DNA from 2 places in the Streptomyces sp. ADI95-16 genome. Region 2 is predicted to be linked to the other one. Evidence: riboswitches for the same ligand, from Rfam matches in the RefSeq annotation. Region 2 holds a riboswitch; the other holds the start of a gene.

Region 1 (3,397 bases), 1.2 Mb from region 2:
CGACGGTCGACGAGAACGGTGTCGAGCGCAAGGTGAAGCTGACCGAGAAGCTGCGCGCCAAGCTCAGCAAGGGCTACTACGGGGAAGACAACTTCATCCCGAAGGCCACGGTCGAGGAGTACAAGGAGATCCAGAGCGGCCACGGCCACCACTGATCCCCCGCACCATCGCATGAGGGACTGATTCCGGTCGGTCCTGGTGTCGCCACGGCGAGAGCCCCGTCCAGTGTCCGGACGGGGCTCTCTGCCGTCCCGGGGGCTGGATAGGCTTGCCCCCTTCCCCTTTCCACGTGGACCCTCAGGAGCGGACCATGAACGTTGTGACCCCGGCAGGCGGCGACAGCGTGGCGGCCCGCGGCTGGCCGGGCCTCCTCGACGCCCTGCTGACCGGCCACGACCTCGGCGCGGAAGACACGGCGTGGGCCATGGACCGGATCATGCGCGGGGAGGCCACCGACGCCCAGATCGCGGGCTTCGTGGTCGCGCTCCGCGCCAAGGGCGAGACCGTCGAGGAGATCAGCGGCCTCGTCGGGAGCATGTACGAACACGCCAACCTGATCGAGGTGCCGGGCCGGACGGTGGACATCGTCGGCACCGGCGGCGACGGGGCCAAGACGGTGAACATCTCCACGATGTCGGCGATCGTCGTGGCCGGTACGGGCGCCAAGGTGGTCAAGCACGGCAACCGGGCCGCGTCCTCCGCGAGCGGGTCCTCGGACGTCCTGGAGAAGCTCGGCGTCAACCTGGACCTGACCCCCGCCCGGGTGGTGGAGGTCGCGGCGGAGGCGGGCATCACCTTCTGCTTCGCCGTGAAGTTCCACCCGGCGCTGCGGCACGTGGCCGCCGCCCGCAAGGAGCTGGGCATCCGGACCCTGTTCAACTTCCTCGGCCCGCTCACCAACCCGGCGCGGGTACGGGCCCAGGCGACCGGGGTGGCCGACCCGCGGGTCGCGCCCATCGTGGCGGGCGTGCTCGCCGAGCGGGGCTCCTCCGCGCTGGTCTTCCGCGGCGACGACGGCCTCGACGAGCTGACGACCACCGCCACCTCCCGGGTGTGGTGGGTGCGCGACGGAGCGGTGCGGGAGTGCCCGTTCGACCCGCGCGACGTGGGCATCGACCTGGTCGACGTCGCGGCGCTGCGGGGCGCGGACGCCTCGTACAACGCGGACGTCGCGCGCCGGCTGCTGGCCGGGGAGACGGGCGCCGTGCGCGACGCGGTGCTGCTGAACTCGGCGGCGGCGCTGGTGGCGCTGGACCCGGGAACGGCCTCGCTGGAGGAGCAGATCGCCGCCGGGATCGCCCGTGCGGCCGAGTCCATCGACTCGGGTGCGGCGCGGGCCGCGCTGGAGCGCTGGGTGGCGGCGAGCAACGCGTAGCGGCGCCCGGCGGGAGCCCGTGAGGCCGCCTGCGGCCGAGCGGTGCGAGAACGGCGTGAAAGAGCAGACCCCGGTCCACGATGCGGACCGGGGTCTTGCGCGCGGGAGATCTTGTGGCAGGATGCTGAACAGGTCACGAGTGACAGCGTTTAGGCCCCGGCTTGCTGTCCGGCAACCCTCCTTCCGTGGCGGGGTGCCCCGGGTGATGACCAGGTCGTAGGCAGCAAGGCCTACGGCAAGCGCGGATCCCTCGACACCAGGGGTCCTGGTCTTTCGAGGAGCTTTTTCCGTGAGCAAGCGAATGCGATAGGGCGACTCCGCCCCTTCTTCACCCCTCGGAACAGGGTCACTTCCGTGTACCCCCGTTCATTCCGAGGCACTTCCCGTACCCGGACGGCCGCTGGGCCGTACCCGCGTGCGGGCACCGAAGCCATTCACCTCTGCCCCGCCGGGAGATTCCGCCATGTCCGCATCCCTGAACACCGCCTGCGCCCCCACCGCGACCACCGCCGCCGCCACGGCTGCCGCCACCGCCCCGCCGCTCGCCGTCCTCGGCCGTGACGTCACCGTCCCGCTCGTCACCGGCGGCGAGGTCAGCTACGCCGCCCTCGACTACGCGGCCAGCGCCCCGGCGCTCCAGCGGGTCTGGGACGACGTGGCCGCGTACGCCCCGTACTACGGCAGCGTGCACCGGGGCGCGGGCTACCTCTCCCAGCTGTCCACGGACCTCTTCGAGCAGAGCCGGGTCACCGTCGCCGAGTTCCTCGACTGCCGCCCCTCCGATCAGGTGGTGTTCACCCGCTCCACCACCGACTCGCTGAACCTGCTCGCCGCCGTCCTGCCGGCCGACTGCCAGGTCTTCGTCTTCGAGACCGAGCACCACGCCTCGCTGCTGCCGTGGACGAACGCCCGGGTCACCTACCTCAACGCGCCGCGCACCCTGGCCGAGGCCGTCGCGACGCTGGAGCGGGCGCTCGCCGGCCGCGATCCCCACGGTCCGGCGCTGGTCTGTGTGACCGGCGCGTCCAACGTCACCGGTGAGCTGTGGCCGGTCAAGGAGCTCGCCGCCGCCGCGCACGCCCACGGCGCCCGGATCGTGCTCGACGCCGCCCAGCTGGCCCCGCACCACCCCGTCTCGGTGCGGGAGCTGGACGTGGACTGGGTCGCCTTCTCGGGGCACAAGCTGTACGCGCCGTTCGGCTCGGGCGTGCTGGCCGGCCGGGCGGACTGGCTCCAGGAGGCCGAGCCCTACCTCGCGGGCGGCGGCGCCTCGCGCAAGGTGGCCCGGCGCGAGGACGGCGGCGTGGAGGTCGAGTGGCACACCACGGCCGCCCGCCACGAGGCCGGCTCCCCGAACGTCATCGGCGTCTACTCCATCGCCTCCGCCTGCCGCGCGCTGACCGAGGCCGGGTTCGAGGACCTCGTCGAGCGGGAGCGCCACCTGATCGCGAAGGTCCGCGAGGGCCTGGCGGAGGTCCCGGCGGTCCGCGTGCTGTCCCTCTTCGGGGACGACGCGCCGCGCGTCGGAGTCATCTCGTTCGTGGTGGACGGCTGGAACAGCTCCCACTTCGCCGCCGCGCTGTCCGCGGAGTACGGGATCGGCGTCCGGGACGGCCTGTTCTGCGCCCACCCGCTGGTGCGCACCCTGCTCGGCAGCGAGCCGCAGGCCCAGGGCGAGTGCGGGGCCCCCGAGGCGGCCCCGGGCGAGCGCTCCCTGAACGCCATCCGGGTCAGCTTCGGCGCCGGCACCCCCGACGAGCACGTCGAGCGCTTCGTCCGCGCGGTGGGGGAGCTCGTCGCGGACGGCGCCAAGTGGCAGTACCGCACGGAAGAGGGCCGCTGCGTACCGGCCGTCTGACACCGCCGTCCGACACCGCCGTCCGACACCCGGCCCGGCGGAGGGCTACGCGTCGAGGCCGATGGCGAAGGCCGCTTCCAGGTCGTGCTGGGAGTACGTACGGAACGCCACGTGGGTGTCCGTGGCCTCGACGCCCGGGATCTTGCTGATGCGGCCGGGGATGA
Region 2 (3,397 bases):
GCCCGGGACCAGGGCCAGGTGGTAGTCCTGCACCAGCACCGCCGCGCCCTCGGCGGCCTCCTCGGCCAGGGCCCGCGCGAACGCGTGGTTGTAGGCCACGTAGGAGTCCCAGCGGCGCCGGAACTCCGCGTCGAAGACGGGCGCCGTCGGGATGTCGTACAGGTGGTGGTGCGTGAACCACAGCACCGAGTTCGCGATGCCGTTGTACGCGTCGTCGTACACCGTCTCGTCGATGTCCAGCATCCGGACGCCGGGTTCGGACACGCCCCGGCGGACCGCCTCCCGGTCGGCCTCCGAGAGCGCCGCGCAGATCCACACCGCGTCCGGCTGTTTCGCCAGCGCCGCGGAGAGACCGGAGACGAGACCGCCCCCGCCGCGCCGGGCCGTGAGGGCGCCGTCGGCGGCGAGGGCGTACGAGAGGGGGCCGCGGTTCGCGGCGACGAGTACCGAAAAGGCCATGCCGCCAACCTAGCCCCGGCCGCCCCCGCTCAAACGTGAGCTCCCGCTCACGCCACGCGGCGGACCGCGTACTCCTCGATGCCCGCCATCGGCGGCCGCTCCTCCGTGTCCACCGGGTACGTCCGCGGTACGAAGCCCTGCGGACCCCGCTCGAACTGCGTCAGCTCCGGGCGTACGTGGTGCCCGCGCGACAGCCGTACCAGCGCCGTCCGGTAGATCGCGGCGGCCATCCGGCCCAGCGCCTGGCCGTCCTGGTGGCGGTGCAGCCGTACGCCCACGTCCACCTGGGCCAGCGCCTCCAGCCCGACCGTGTGCAGCGCGTCCACCAGCAGGCCCAGCTCCACCCCGTACCCGACGGGGAACGGCAGCCGCTCCAGGAGGGACCGCCGGACGGCGTACTCACCGCCCAGCGGCTGCACGAACCCGGCCAGCTGCGGCCAGTGCAGGTTCAGCAGGGGCCGCGCCACCAGCTCCGTGACCCGCCCGCCCTGGCCCGGGGCGTTCCCGAGCGGGCGGTCGTACATCGCCTTGACGAACTCCACGCCCGGGTCGGTCAGCAGCGGGCCGACGATCCCGGAGACGAAGGCGGACGAGAAGTCCCGCAGGTCGGCGTCGACGAAGCAGACGATCTCCCCACTGGTCGCCAGCAGCGAGCGCCACAGGACCTCGCCCTTGCCGGGCAGCGCCGGCAGCCGCGGCAGGATCTCGTCGCGGTGCACCACGCGGGCGCCCGCCTTGGCCGCCACCTCCGCCGTCCGGTCCGTGGATCCGGAGTCGACCACCACCAGCTCGTCCACCAGCGGAACCGGCAGCCCGTCGATCAGATCGCGCCGGATCACCGACACGATCTCCCCGACCGTGGCCTCCTCGTCGAGCGCGGGCAGCACCACGCTGACCGTGGTCCCGGCCGCCCGTTTCCGCTCCAGCAGCTGGTCGAGCGGTCGGTCGGCTGCGGACCAGGAGCGGTCGGCCAGCCAGCGCTCCACCTCTTCCAGCACGTTCTGCACTCCCTGGTTCATCCGTGGGTTTCGTCCGAAAAGTGATCCATCTCGCGGTTCGGACGGCTGTCTCAACCATCCGCACCTTCGGTTACAGTCTTGAACAACGCGAAGGACCACCGCATGCCGGGGTCCCCGCGCACAAATGCCCGGACGCGCCATGGAGCGCGCGCACCGGTGCCATACCGCTCATCCAGAGGGGCAGAGGGACACGGCCCGTTGAAGCCCCGGCAACCCTCCAGTCGGTTCTCGCGATCGCTCACACGGCGACACCAGCGAGGTCCCCGGCTAGGGAAGGTGCCAATTCCGTCTCATGGCGAAGTGCGCCATGGGGAAGATGAGGAGAAAGGGCCTCGCCATCATGGCTGCACAGACTGTTGCCACCTCTGTCGATCTCGGACCCGCCACCGGCCTTTCCTGTCGCGAGTGCGGTACCCGCTTCGAACTCGGTCCCATCTTCGCCTGCGTGGAGTGCTTCGGGCCGCTCGAAGTGGCCTACGACCTCCCGACCGGCGACCCCGAGGCCCTGCGGGCCGCGATCGAGGCCGGCCCCGCCAACATCTGGCGCTACGCGCCGCTGCTGCCCGTCCCGGCGGACGTCGCCTCCAAGCCCAGCCTGAACCCGGGCTTCACCAAGCTCGTGGACGCCCGGAACCTGGCCAAGGAGCTGGGCGTCACCGGCGAGCTCTACGTCAAGGACGACTCCGGCAACCCGACGCACTCCTTCAAGGACCGCGTCGTCGCCATCGCCGTCGAGGCCGCCCGCGCCTTCGGCTTCACCACCCTGTCCTGCTCCTCCACCGGCAACCTGGCCGGCGCCGTCGGCGCCGCGGCCGCCCGCGCCGGCTTCCGCTCCTGCGTGTTCATCCCGCACGACCTGGAGCAGGGCAAGGTCGTCATGGCCGGTGTCTACGGCGGCGACCTCGTCGGCATCGAGGGCAACTACGACGACGTCAACCGCTTCTGCTCCGAGCTCATCGGCGACCCGCTGGGCGAGGGCTGGGGCTTCGTCAACGTCAACCTGCGCCCGTACTACGGCGAGGGCTCCAAGACCCTCGCTTACGAGATCTGCGAGCAGCTCGGCTGGCGGCTGCCCGACCAGATCGTCATCCCGATCGCGTCCGGCTCGCAGCTCACGAAGATCGACAAGGGTCTCCAGGAGCTGATCAGGCTGGGACTCGTCGAGGACAGGCCGTACAAGATCTTCGGCGCCCAGGCCGAGGGCTGCTCCCCGGTCTCCACCGCCTTCAAGGACGGCCTCGACGTGGTCCGCCCGCAGAAGCCGGACACCATCGCCAAGTCGCTGGCCATCGGCAACCCGGCGGACGGCCCGTACGTCCTGGACATCGCCCGCCGCACGGGCGGCTACGTCGAGGACGTCAGCGACGAGCAGGTCGTCGAGGCCATCAAGCTGCTCGCTCAGACCGAGGGCATCTTCGCCGAGACCGCGGGCGGCGTGACCGTCGGCGTGACGAAGAAGCTCATCGAGAACGGGCAGCTCGACCCGGCGCTGACCACCGTGGTCCTGAACACCGGTGACGGCCTCAAGACCCTGGAGGCGGTGGCCGCGGACAGCGGGCAGAGCGCCACCATCCGCCCGAGCCTGGACGCGTTCCGCGCCGCCGGCCTGGCCTGATCTCCGTCCTCCCGCACCCGGAAAGGCAGTAGCGCCATGAGCGTCAACGTCCGCATCCCCACCATCCTGCGCACCTACACCGGCGGCCTGGCCGAGGTCGCGGCCGAGGGCGCCACCCTGGCCGAGGTCATCGCGTCGCTGGAGCGGAACCACCCGGGCATCGCCGCCCGCGTCCTGGACGACCAGGGCAAGCTGCGCCGCTTCGTGAACGTCTACGTCAACGACGACGACGTGCGCTTCGAGGGCGGCCTGGAGGCGGTCACGCCGGACGGCGCGGGCGTCTCGATCATCCCCGCCGTCGCGG

The links. A riboswitch is a leader RNA that binds a small molecule or an ion and turns the genes downstream of it on or off. The one in region 2 is predicted to bind S-adenosylmethionine.
Region 1: it holds a riboswitch for S-adenosylmethionine, as region 2 does, so the genes downstream of both, EES41_RS11640 (aminotransferase class V-fold PLP-dependent enzyme) here and thrC (threonine synthase) in region 2, are expected to answer to the same signal.

The regions. Positions count from the first base shown of each region.
Region 1 covers NZ_CP033581.1:2,671,009-2,674,405, reverse strand. Annotated here, with positions in the region: gene EES41_RS11650 (cytochrome bc complex cytochrome b subunit) at 1-155, shown strand, start outside; gene trpD (anthranilate phosphoribosyltransferase) at 311-1,375, shown strand; SAM riboswitch class IV at 1,507-1,623, shown strand; gene EES41_RS11640 (aminotransferase class V-fold PLP-dependent enzyme) at 1,839-3,233, shown strand; gene EES41_RS11635 (Lrp/AsnC ligand binding domain-containing protein) at 3,279-3,397, opposite strand, start outside.
Region 2 covers NZ_CP033581.1:3,877,360-3,880,756, reverse strand. Annotated here, with positions in the region: gene EES41_RS16965 (trehalose-6-phosphate synthase) at 1-459, opposite strand, end outside; gene EES41_RS16960 (glucosyl-3-phosphoglycerate synthase) at 507-1,457, opposite strand; SAM riboswitch class I at 1,644-1,801, shown strand; gene thrC (threonine synthase) at 1,795-3,093, shown strand; gene EES41_RS16950 (MoaD/ThiS family protein) at 3,130-3,397, shown strand, end outside.